Regions from separate parts of the Shewanella goraebulensis genome, predicted to be linked through region 3. Evidence: predicted binding sites of a transcription regulator. Region 3 holds the regulator's gene; each other region holds the start of a gene.
What was found. The regulator sigma-54, encoded in region 3, starts transcription at its own class of promoters, with help from an activator protein. The targets are predictions, from matches to a motif close to GTTGGCACGNNNNTNGNNT.
Positions count from the first base shown of each region.

Region 1: the regulator sigma-54 is predicted to act here: its motif matches at 2,555-2,573, upstream of nirB (nitrite reductase large subunit NirB).
Region 2: the regulator sigma-54 is predicted to act here: its motif matches at 2,495-2,513, upstream of glnA (glutamate--ammonia ligase).

Region 1 is NZ_CP126972.1:2,822,626-2,826,921, forward strand. Features, by position in the region: gene nirB (nitrite reductase large subunit NirB) at 1-2,312, opposite strand, end outside; gene QPX86_RS11900 (ANTAR domain-containing response regulator) at 2,634-3,263, opposite strand; gene QPX86_RS11905 (glycosyl transferase) at 3,334-4,296, opposite strand, start outside.
Region 2 is NZ_CP126972.1:4,583,978-4,588,273, reverse strand. Features, by position in the region: gene ppnP (pyrimidine/purine nucleoside phosphorylase) at 1-105, opposite strand, end outside; gene typA (translational GTPase TypA) at 322-2,136, opposite strand; gene glnA (glutamate--ammonia ligase) at 2,606-4,015, shown strand; gene QPX86_RS19300 (carbohydrate-binding family V/XII) at 4,195-4,296, shown strand, end outside.
Region 3 is NZ_CP126972.1:625,825-630,120, forward strand. Features, by position in the region: gene QPX86_RS02610 (HPr family phosphocarrier protein) at 1-99, opposite strand, end outside; gene rapZ (RNase adapter RapZ) at 108-953, opposite strand; gene ptsN (PTS IIA-like nitrogen regulatory protein PtsN) at 950-1,393, opposite strand; gene hpf (ribosome hibernation promoting factor) at 1,396-1,683, opposite strand; gene QPX86_RS02630 (RNA polymerase factor sigma-54) at 1,707-3,191, opposite strand; gene lptB (LPS export ABC transporter ATP-binding protein) at 3,395-4,126, opposite strand.

The DNA of each region.
Region 1 (4,296 bases), 2.2 Mb from region 3:
GTGCGTTGTAATTTATCTGCAGTTTTAATATAGAACATTAAAACTCTATCAATGTATTTCACTAAGGTTTCAGTATCTAAATCAGTGGCAAATAAATCACCATGACGTGGACGCATCCCTCCGTTACCAGCAACATACAAATTCCAACCTTTATCCGTTGCAATCACACCGATATCTTTACTTTGTGCTTCTGCACATTCGCGGGTACAACCAGAAACAGCAAACTTAATTTTATGAGGGCTACGCAGACCTTTGTAACGATTCTCTAAATCAATCGCGGTGCCGACTGAATCTTGAACACCATAACGACACCAAGTGCTACCGACGCAAGATTTAACAGTACGTAGTGATTTACCGTATGCATGACCAGTCTCAAACCCTGCATCAATAAGCTTGTGCCAAATAATCGGTAGCTCAGATAATTTGGCGCCAAACATATCAATACGTTGACCACCGGTAATTTTGGTGTACAAATCGAACTCTTTGGCCACTGCGCCAATTGCGATTAAGCCATCTGGCGTTATTTCGCCGCCCGCAATACGTGGTACAACTGAATATGTCCCGTCTTTTTGTAAGTTACCTAAGTAGGCATCATTAGTATCTTGAAGTTGCACGTGACTACTTTCTTGGTTCAATACATATTTATTCTGTAGCGAAGCAAAAATTGATGCTGCAGCAGGTTTACAAAGATCACAACCAAACGTGCTGTGTTGTCCTGTGGGTGATTTTTTACCATGCTTAGTAATCAAAGTGTCAAAGTCAGTAATATTCTCGACCTGGCATAAATGATAAAGCGACTGTCTGTCATGCTCGAAATGCTCACAAATACCTGTGTTACATTCAACTCCTTCTGCAGTAAGCGCCTGATCCATCACCTGTTTAACTAGTGCTGAACATCCGCCACAACCTGATGCAGCGCGGGTACATGACTTAATTTCAGCGATGGTATGGTTACCTTCCTTCACTGAATTGACGATATCGGCTTTCGTTACCTGATGACACGAACAAATAATAGAGGTGTCTTTTAGCTCAACGGCTGACTCATCGCCAGTCATTAGCAACTCAACCGCATTGCCTTCAATTTCATCTTGCGATAAATAACAGTCTAATAGTCGGTTATAGTCACTATTATCACCGACTAACACCGCGCCTTTTAGGAACTTACCGGTTTCATCTAGCCAGAGTTTTTTATAAATTCCAGATTGGTTATCTGAAAGTTCAACAAACTGTGCATTTTCAAAGCCACGACTTTCACCTATTGCAGCAACATCTACACCCAGTAATTTAAGCTTGGTGCTCATGTCCGCACCTGTAAACGTAGAAGATGAAGTTGCACCATCAGCACTTGCAGCAATGTGCGACACTGCAACACGCGCCATTTGATAACCTGGTGCAACTAAGCCAAAGATGCGGTTTTGCCATAAGGCACATTCACCTATGGCATAAACATCTGCCGCTGAAGTCAAACAATTATCATCAATAGTGATGCCACCTCGCTCACCCATTGCCAACCCACTTGAACGAGCCAACGCATCTTGCGGGCGAATACCTGCTGAAAACACAATCATGTCAGTTTCAAGGAAGGTGTCATCGTTAAATGTCATACGATGCATAGCCGACTCACCATCAATAATAGCCGTAGTCGCTTTTGAAGTATGAACCGAAACACCCAAGTCATTAATTTTACTTTTCAGTAAATCACCGGCTTTATCATTTAACTGAACAGGCATTAACTGCGGTGCAAACTCAACCACATGGGTTGTTACCCCTAATGCCATTAGTGCATTTGCCGCTTCTAAGCCTAATAGCCCGCCACCAACAACCACACCGACCTTAGACTGGCTAGCGGCAGCTTCAATATCCTGTAAATCTTCAATGGTGCGATAAACCACGCAACGCTCGCGGTCATTGCCATTAATTGGCGGTACAAAAGGATATGATCCCGTTGCCAACACTAAACGATCATATGCGCCAGTGATGCCATCTTCGGTAGTAATGGTTTTATTTTCTGTATCTACTGCCGTAATGCGCGTATCTAGATGAAGTTTTACGCCCCAATCTTGGTAATCCTGCGCACTTGTTAACATCAGCTCATCAGCGCTGCCTGTTTCAAAGTACTTGGATAACTGCACACGGTCATATGCTGGACGAGGCTCTTCACCAAAGACTTCAACATCGAATTGATTTTGTAAGCCTTGACTACATAACTGTTCAATAAAATGGTGCCCGACCATGCCATTTCCGATCACAACAAGCTTTGGTTTTGCACTCGTTACTTTCGTTGAATTCGACGTTCCTGTTGAATTAGCCATCGTAGGCTCCTTTATTTTTTTGAATACTAAAAAACAAAAAGGCGCCAATCTCTGGATTAACAGAGATGGCGCCATTGCCTATGATTCAAATTTTTAAAATATAAACTGAAAAAACTTTCACTGACTAACAAATCTTTATGAGTGTGACTAAGACGCCATTGCCTTAAGTAAAACCCTCATATTCATCAAAAAATCGCTAGCCTTTAATCTTGGATAAATGTCTCACTACATGTATTTACATATTGCATCGACTATGCCAACCCGATAAATAATGTAACTCACTGATAATTAAATACTTAAAGTCATGTGAAATATATACGCTTAGGCTTCCTTGTTCACCGCAGGAGCAGTTGCACCAAACTGATGCATCTTCTTTGCCTCAAGTTGTTGCGCGGCAGAAATGATCTGCTGCGCCATATCAGCAAGACTAATACTTCTATCCATCGCCTGTTTTTGAATTAATTCATGAGCTTGTGATTCAGAAATACCTTGTCTTTGTAGCATTGACTTGGCCTTAGACATGAGTTTTAAACCTGTACATTTGGCATCAAGTAGCTTGACCTTTTCAAGCATATTAGACGCACTGTTAAAGCGAATTTTTGCTAAGCCGACTAATGAATTTAATCGCTTAGGAGTCATTTTCTCTGGCACAAAAGTGACTCGACCACACTTTAATAGGTTCTCAAGATGACTCTCGTCCCAAGCGTAAGCATTAACGATTATTGGCAATGCAGTACTTGCTAGTAATCGCTCAATAAAAACTTGTTGCATCGGTTGTAGCGCTTCAGTAAAAAACACCAAGCACAAACCATTACCTTTCATGGCTTGGCGTTCTAACTGACTTAGTGAGCTCATCTCGACACAAGGCTCAACAGAACTCAGTTCAGACATACAATCAACAAACAAATCTTCATTTTTAAACGAAGGGTCACGATAAACTAAATTAACCATGAATTAGCTCCGAACGTTATGGTTAAAAAACACGATATTAAATTCGCTAAAACTCCTGAAATCAATAACTTCATGGGCGCTGCTCACAAACATTAGCATCCGCTTGATAAGAGTTCATAAACGTCTCACCAGTTTGGCTTAAGTCATCTTTAAAAGAGGCGCTATTATTGCGAAGAAGCCAGTCTTTATTGGCTCTTTCAATTGCCTTTTCAATGGTTAACGAAGGTGATAACAAGGCGTACACTAAGGCCATTGTTGCAATAATACTGCTAATGGCTTGCTGCAACTGTAAATCTGTCAGTTCGGTTTCGTTAATATCAACACCGCGCCACAACTGTGCAAGTAAGTATGCAGGCAAATCAGACTGCCCTACTTTTGCACCAACAAAAGCCTCAAGCTGTGTGGGCATGTCCAACTGCTCAGTTTTAGAAGTAAACTGAGTACCGTTAGCACTAAAACGCAGCAAGCTTAACTGAGTGGTCACTCTCGGGTTAATCTCTGTTTCACCCTGCAAACCTTTAAAAATGGCAATATTGGCAGGTTTTTCAGTTCCATTAGGTACTTGTTGTGCAGCCAGCAACATTGCTACTTGTTGGTGCTGCTTATCTAAACCGGGATGAAAATAGCTGCGTAAACTAAATGCAGCATTAGTTGGATTAATACAACGAACTGACATTTGAATTAAACTTCGAAGCCCCAATTCTTGGTGTAAGCAGCGACAATCATTAAGTACAGGAACAATATCAGCAGAATTAACGTAGATAACCCCAGAAGACGCTAAGTTGGATTTCGCTTGTTCTGCGGTAAAACAGCGTGGAATATCTAGCGCAGAAATAAAAGCTTCAACATGTCGACGATGAGGCAAGGATTGACTATCACCATGTAAGATAATGGTTTTGCCATTTTTCGCGAGTGTTTTAGCGGCTAATAATAACCATGGTAATTGCTCGCGCTTACCCGCGTAAACTGGCCAGTCGATATCAGCTTTAATTGATTGCCATTGAGTTGGGACTAACTTTTTTAGCCCTGCAGC
Region 2 (4,296 bases), 940 kb from region 3:
GGTTTGGTGGCTGCCATTTGCAAAATGAATGGTGCGGCTGATGACTTTACCATCAAAATAGACATTAGCTTGTGTTGCGACATCGACCTGTGAAATCACGCTCATTACTGCTCTCCTAATGGATAAACTTAAAGTAAAATAGTGTTACACCTGTGAATATAAATTCATTTTGATTGAATATAAAGTAATAGATAGTTATAGGTTAGATGGAAAAGTTTATCGGTTGGATACGTAGTTTTAGTTTTAAATATGAGTGATTTACAGGTAATAAAAAACCCGCCTAAGCGGGTTTTTTTAATCATATTACATGATTAAAAACGATTAAGAACCACGGTTGTGACGCTTACGCTCGTTTTCAGTTAAGTAACGCTTACGAACACGAATGTTCTCTGGTGTTACTTCTACTAACTCATCGTCATCGATGAACTCAAGCGCTTGCTCAAGTGTCATTTCGATATGTGGTGTTAGTACTTGTGCTTCATCAGTACCTGATGCACGCATGTTTGTAAGTTGCTTACCTTTCAAACAGTTAACTGTTAAGTCATTTGCACGAGCATGTAAACCAACGACTTGGCCTTCGTAAACTTCGGCTGCGTGACCAATAAATAGGCGACCACGTTCTTGAAGGTTAAATAATGCGAATGTCAGTGCTTTACCTGTTGCGTTAGAAATCAATACGCCACGAGCACGTTGACCAATATCACCGCCTTTCACTGGACCGTAATGGTCGAATGAATGGTAAATAAGACCAGTACCAGAGGTAGCAGTCATGAATTCAGTTTGGAAACCGATTAAGCCACGGCTAGGGATAACGAAATCGATACGTACACGACCCTTACCATCTAACTGCATGTCGCGCATGTCACCCTTACGAGTACCAAGTTTTTCGATAACACTACCTTGATGCTCTTCTTCAACATCGACAGTTAATGTTTCGTATGGCTCACACATTTCGCCATCGATTTCTTTTTCGATAACTTCAGGACGAGATACTGCTAACTCGTAACCTTCACGACGCATGTTTTCAATCAAGATACCTAAGTGTAATTCACCACGGCCTGATACACGGAAACGATCTGGAGATTCAGTTTCTTCAACACGTAATGCAACGTTATGAATTAGCTCTTGCTCTAGACGTTCTAGGATATTACGTGAAGTTACATACTTACCTTCTTTACCAGCAAACGGTGAAGTGTTTACTTGGAAAGTCATGGTTAGTGTTGGCTCATCAACAGAAAGTGCAGGCAATGCTTCAACAGCTGTTGGCGCACAAATAGTGTCAGAAATCTTAAGCTCACCTAAACCAGTGATTGCTACGATGTCACCAGCGTTAGCTTCTTCAACTTCGTGACGCTCTAGACCCATGTAACCTAATACTTGGCCCATTTTACCGTTACGTTTCTTACCATCAGCACCAATAATGGTCACTTGCTGGTTAGTTTTAACGCTACCGCGCTTAATACGACCAATACCGATAACACCTACATATGAGTTGTAATCGATTTGAGAAATTTGCATTTGGAACTCACCTTCAGCATCAGCGTCAGGAGAAGATACTTTCTCAACGATAGCTTGGAAAAGTGGGGTCATGTCTTCGCTTGTTTCATCAGGATCTAATGTTGCGAAACCATTTAATGCAGAAGCATATACGATAGGGAAGTCTAACTGTTCGTCAGTTGCACCTAAGTTGTCGAATAAATCGAATACTTGGTCGATAACCCAATCAGGACGAGCACCAGGACGGTCAATCTTGTTGATAACAACGATTGGCTTAAGGCCCTGTGCGAATGCTTTTTTAGTTACGAAGCGAGTTTGTGGCATAGGACCATCAACTGCATCTACTAATAATAAAACTGAATCTACCATAGATAGAACACGTTCTACTTCACCACCGAAATCGGCGTGACCAGGGGTGTCTACGATGTTAATACGGTAGTCGTTCCATTTGATGGCAGTGTTTTTTGCCAGAATGGTGATACCACGTTCTTTTTCAAGATCGTTAGAATCCATTACACGTTCTGCGGCTTCGCCTCGACTTTCAAGGGTGCCTGACTGAGCCAATAGCTTGTCTACCAGGGTCGTTTTGCCATGGTCAACGTGAGCAATAATGGCGATGTTACGTAAATTCTCTAACACGGATAAAACCTCTATACCATCAAATAAAAATAGGAATTCATAGGGCTGATAAGTATAGCCACTATAAAAAAGCGTGCCATTCTACTCCAGCGAGGGCTCAGTAGATAGGATTATTTTTGAACAGGTCGTTTTTAATAAAAATTTACGACTTAAAGATAGAAGATAAAAATAGAAAAGGATCATATTACCGCAATAAAGTGACGCTTTAATGAACTAGATCAATGATGCTACTGAAAGCAATGCACCGAAATGGACTTTTGCACCATTAGTGCGCATAGTGGTGCACCGAAGTTGTGCGTTATTGGTGTTTTCGGTTATGTGGATATTTTTATTGTTTTCTAAATCAGTAGTTTATCTTTCTGGCATGAAAGTCGCTTATAACAAAACAAATTCGAACTACAGATATTATGTCTGACGAATAACAAGATTACATTAAGGGACCACCCTTTACCCTACCGGAGGCTTAAGAATGTCAGTTGAATCAATCCTAAAACAAATTGAAGAACTAGAAGTTAAGTTCGTAGATTTACGTTTTACAGACACTAAAGGTAAAGAGCAGCACGTCTCTATTCCTTCTCACCAAGTGAACGAAGACTTTTTTGAAGATGGCAAAATGTTCGATGGCTCATCTATCAACGGTTGGAAAGGCATCAACGAATCAGACATGGTATTAATGCCAGACCCTTCTTCTTTCTTATTGGATCCTTTTACTGAAGAAGTGACTGGTCTTATTCGTTGTGACATTTTAGAGCCAGCGACAATGACAGGTTACGAACGTGACCCACGCTCAATCGCTAAGAAAGCTGAAGAATACCTAAAGTCGACTGGTATTGCTGATACAGTATTAATTGGTCCTGAGCCAGAGTTCTTCTTATTTGACGATGTTAAGTTTGGTACTGATATGTCAGGTACTTTCGTGAAAGTTGATGCGAAAGAAGCTGCATGGAACTCAGGTACTAGCTATGAAGATGGTAATACTGGTCACCGTCCATTCGTTAAAGGCGGTTACTTCCCAGTTGCACCAGTTGATTCATCACAAGACATTCGTAGTGCAATGTGTCTAATTCTTGAAGAATTAGGTCAAGTAGTTGAAGCGCATCACCACGAAGTTGCTACAGCTGGTCAAAACGAAATTGCGACACGCTTTAACACGCTTTCAAACAAAGCTGATGAAATCCAAATCATGAAGTATGTTGTGCATAACACTGCTCATGCTTACGGTAAAACAGCGACATTCATGCCAAAGCCTATTGTTGGTGATAATGGTAGTGGTATGCACGTTCACCAATCTTTAGCTAAAGATGGCGTTAACTTATTCTCTGGCGACAAGTACGCTGGTTTAAGTGAATTAGCGCTTTACTACATTGGTGGTATCATCAAGCATGCTCGTGCTTTGAACGCATTCACTAACCCAAGCACCAACTCATACAAGCGTCTTGTTCCACATTTTGAAGCGCCTGTAATGCTTGCTTACTCTGCACGTAACCGTAGTGCTTCAATCCGTATCCCAGTGGTACCTAGCCCTAAAGCTCGTCGTATTGAAACACGTTTCCCAGATCCAACCGCTAACCCATACTTAGCATTCTCTGCATTGCTAATGGCTGGTCTTGACGGTATCCAAAACAAGATTCACCCAGGTGAAGCAATGGATAAAGATCTATATGACCTACCTGCTGAAGAAGCGGCTGAGATCCCACAAGTTGCGACTTCATTAGAGAATGCACTAGAAAACCTAGCTGCTGATCATGATTTCTTAACTAAAGGTGATGTATTCAGTAAAGACTTTATTGAGTCTTACATTGCACTTAAGTCTGAAGAATGTGAGCAAGTATCTCGTACTACTCACCCAATGGAATTCCAACTTTACTACAGCTTATAAGCCTTAGCTTAACGCTCATGTAAATCGGCCATCGGCTAAATTCAAAGCCCTTGATGATAATCATCAAGGGCTTTTTTGTTGGTTCGTTGTAAAAAAGTGCAAATAGCACATTCATATTAGTTCAAAAATTATTCAGTTATGCTAGCGTTAGTGAATAGGGGTATACCTAAGGAATTGTTATGAAAGTAAAACTGCCGCGTTCATTATTCGGGTTAATCTATGGTGTTTTCTCACTTTGGTTGATGTCCTTCTCTGTATTTGCTCTCGAATGGCCTCAAGAA
Region 3 (4,296 bases):
GCTCGCTTCAAACTCGGTGGCTAAAATAGCCAGCTTGGTGGCTGCTCTAGCATGGAGCCCGAGTTTGTTACTGATTGTAATTTCTTTTGAAATACTCATTGTGGTTGTCACAAGTCGAGCTCTCTGTGACGGGCGCTGACTTGGTGCTTACTATTACTAAAGCGCTTTGTTAGTTGGTCGGCAATGTAGACCGAGCGGTGTTGACCGCCTGTGCAACCGATGGCTATGGTTAAGTAGCTGCGATTATTGCGTTCAAGGTGCGGCATCCACGTTTCAAATAGGTTTTCAATTTGCCAAATGAATTTATTGACTAAAGGTTGTCTGCCTAAAAATTCTTGTACTGGCTGGTCTAAGCCAGTTAGCGGTCTTAGCTCTGTTTCCCAATGCGGATTGGGTAAGAAGCGCACATCAAACATAAAGTCTGCTTCAGCTGGCATACCATGCTTGAAGCCAAATGACTCAAAATGAATCACTAACTCTTTATCGATACTGCCCATTAATATTTGTCTGACTTGATCGCTGAGATCATAAATGGTCAATTGAGAGGTATCAATGTAGTGATCGACCATTTTAGCAATCGGTTCGAGTAAACGACCTTCTAGCTGAATAGCTTCTTGTAGCGAAATTTGGTTTTTAGATAGAGGATGTAATCGACGGGTTTCACTGTAGCGTTTAAGTAGAACCTGATCATTTGAGTTTAGAAATAAACTAATGATAGTCGTATCATCAGATAATAAGGCTATTTGCTCTTCTAGAACCTTGCCTTGCTCTTCAATATTTCGAACATCGACACTGATGGCGACAAGTTCGTTATTTCCCTTGAGCTGCTCAAGCAAACTGCCAATAAGTGGTAGAGGCAGGTTATCAACACAGTAATAACCTAAATCTTCTAATACCCTAAGTGCAACTGATTTACCTGAGCCTGATCGTCCTGATACGATGACAAGTTTCATGCAGTTATAACCTGATATAGTTCTGTAGCGTCATGACTCTTTCGAAGTCGCTTAAGGATTAATTTATCACTCAGTTTTTCAGCCATGGTAGACAGCGTACTTAAATGCTGTTGGCATTGATCTGAAGGAACTAGCAGTGCAAATAATATATCCACGGGTTTCTTGTCGATAGCATCAAACTCAATGCCTTCTTCACACTTGATCAAAATGGCTATCGGGTGTTCGATATCATTTAATCGACCATGGGGAATAGCTATGCCATTTCCAATACCTGTACTACCCATTTTTTCACGTGCTATTAAACTTTCAAAAATAGCCTGTGATGATAGGGTTGGGTACTGGGCAGCCATTAAATCGCTGATGAGTTCCAGTACTTTTTTCTTACTGCCCGGCGTGGCGCAGGTGGTGCACGCCGGTTGCAGAATGGTGCGAAGTTCCATTGTTAGTGTTTAATTAACTTCTCTTTATGTTTAATTACCTGACGGTCTAATTTGTCTATCAGGGCGTCAATTGCGACATACATATCTGCGTTTTGAGATACGGCAAAAACTTCACCTCCTTTGAGGTGTAATTTTGCTTCAGCAATTTGTTGCAGCTTCTGAACATTGAGCACAACGTGAACATTATTGATCTGTTCGAAGTGTCGTTCAAGCTTTGAAAACTTAGTTTGTACATACTCACGTAAAGATTGCGTGATTTCTACATGGTGCCCAGTCAGATTAATTTGCATAGATCATCCTCCATTACAAAGGCTTATAAGCTTTTGCGTTGGTTTGAGGGAGGGATGAGCATTGCTTCACGATATTTGGCGATCGTACGCCGAGCAACATTAATCCCTTGTTCAGCCAATAGCGTCGCCATTTTACTATCGCTAAGTGGCTTTTTCTGGTTTTCCGCTGCAACAAGCTTCTTAATAAAGGCACGAATTGCAGTAGAAGAACATTCTCCGCCATCATCAGTACTAACGTGGCTAGAGAAGAAATATTTTAGTTCAAAAAGTCCGCGAGGGGTGTGCATATATTTTTGAGTCGTCACACGAGAAATCGTCGACTCATGCATTTCAACTGCTTCAGCAATATCATTAAGCACCATCGGTTTCATGGCTTCTTCACCAAACTCAAAAAATCCTTGCTGAAATTGCACAATACAATTGGCCACTTTTAACAGGGTTTCATTGCGACTCTCAATACTCTTGATAAACCATTTTGCTTCTTGTAAGTGACCACGAATAAATTGGCTATCAGACTGACTTGCAGACCCTTTTGCCATGGCTGCGTATTGCTGATTCACACCAATTTTGGGCATGTTATCTGGATTGAGCTCTACGACCCAGCGGCCACTTTTCTTAAATACAGTCACATCAGGTATGACATATTCGTCTTTAATCGGCGTTATTTGTAAACCTGGACGCGGATTCAAGGTTTGAATAAATTGAATCGCTTCGCGTAAATCATCTTCTTTAAGCTTGGTTTTACGCATTAATAAGCGAAAGTCGCGGCCAGCAATTAAATCAAGGTGTTCACTAATGAGCAATTTTACATTGTCGATGCAGGGGATTTCATCTGGATATTGACCAAGTTGAATCATGAGACATTCACTTAAGTCTCTCGCTGCCACTCCTACAGGGTCAAAATGTTGCACGCGTTTAAGTACAGCTTCAACTTCGTCGAGTTCTATATCTTCAAGACCTAAGGCCTGCAATATGTCCTCAGTTGATTGGGTTAAGTAACCGCGTTCATCAACGGCGTCGATAATAGCTGTGGCAATAACAAGATCGTTTTCAGAAAAAGGAGTCAGGTTTTTTTGCCACTCAAGGTGTTCATATAAGCCTTCGGTGGTTTCACCTTGAAAAGGCATATCGTCATCACGAGCGACGGCCCCAGAGCCTGAACTAGGCGATGCGGTATAGACTTCATCCCATGTAGTATCCATCGGGAGATCTTCTGGCATCGACTCTTTGGTTAATGATTCCGTGGTATCAACGGTAGAGGTGTCTTTTTCAACGGTAACTTGGCTATTATCGCTAAAATCAGTGTCGGTTTGCTGGGCGTTTTCTTTTACGGGTTCTTTGGCTTTAGCAAACTCATCTTCGAGCTCAAGGAGAGGGTTTGAGTCAAGTGCTTGTTGAATTTCTTGCTGTAGCTCCAATGAGGAAAGTTGCAATAAGCGTATGGCTTGTTGCAACTGAGGGGTCATCGTCAGGTGTTGACCCATTTTGAGTTGGAGTGAGGCTTTCATTTACCGCTTATCCCTAATTGAATTTCATCATCGCGACTAACAATTGTGTGGGTCTAGCACCTTTTTATCGTTTTCTAGACTGACGTTAAACAATGCTTTGGTTTAGCATTTAGTTCAACGATAAGTTGAGTCTAGAACATAGCACTAAAAAGTGGGACTGATACTGGTCGCGAAATGCCATATTGTGCACTAAAGAATGCTAACTATAGCTTGAATTGCTCACCTAAGTATACTGACCTGACTTGCTGATTGTCTAAGATTTCAGCAGGCGTGCCTTCTGCAATTAAATCACCGTGGCTGACAATATACGCGCGCTCACACACATCAAGTGTTTCACGAACATTATGGTCTGTAATTAACACACCTAAACCACGACTTTTTAATTGTTGAATAATTTTCTTGATATCTATCACAGAGATAGGATCAACACCTGCGAAAGGCTCATCCAATAAAATGAACTTAGGATTGGCTGCCAATGCGCGTGCGATTTCTACCCGGCGACGTTCACCACCCGATAATGCCATGCCTTGGCTATCGCGAATATGAGTGATATTGAACTCTTCTAATAAGTGTTCTAATTCTTCAATGCGCTGCTCTGTGGTTAAACTCTTGCGGGTTTGTAACACAGCCATAATGTTATCGTGTACGGTCAGCTTTCGAAAAATACTGGCTTCTTGTGGTAAATAACCAATGCCTTTGCGAGCGCGGAGATGCATTGGATCTGCAGTGAGATCGTCAGAATCAATTAATATCCGGCCTTTATCGCTTTTAACTAAACCAACCACCATATAAAAGGTGGTGGTTTTACCTGCGCCATTTGGCCCTAATAGCCCCACAATTTGCCCAGTTTTAACTGTCAGGCTGACATTTTTAACTACTTGGCGGCTTTTATAACTTTTCGCCAAGTTTTCAGCTGTTAACGTTATTTGTGTCATTATTGAGTTTGCTCTAGCGCTGGTGCTTCAGGTAATGAATCTGTATTTGGCTTATCTTTAACTTGTTGGCCTTCAATTGAAGTCTCTATATTTGCTTCAGGTACTTCGATGACGGGCATTGCCGATTCAGAACTATTCTTGTGAGTATCAGTTTCTTCAGTAGTTGTTAT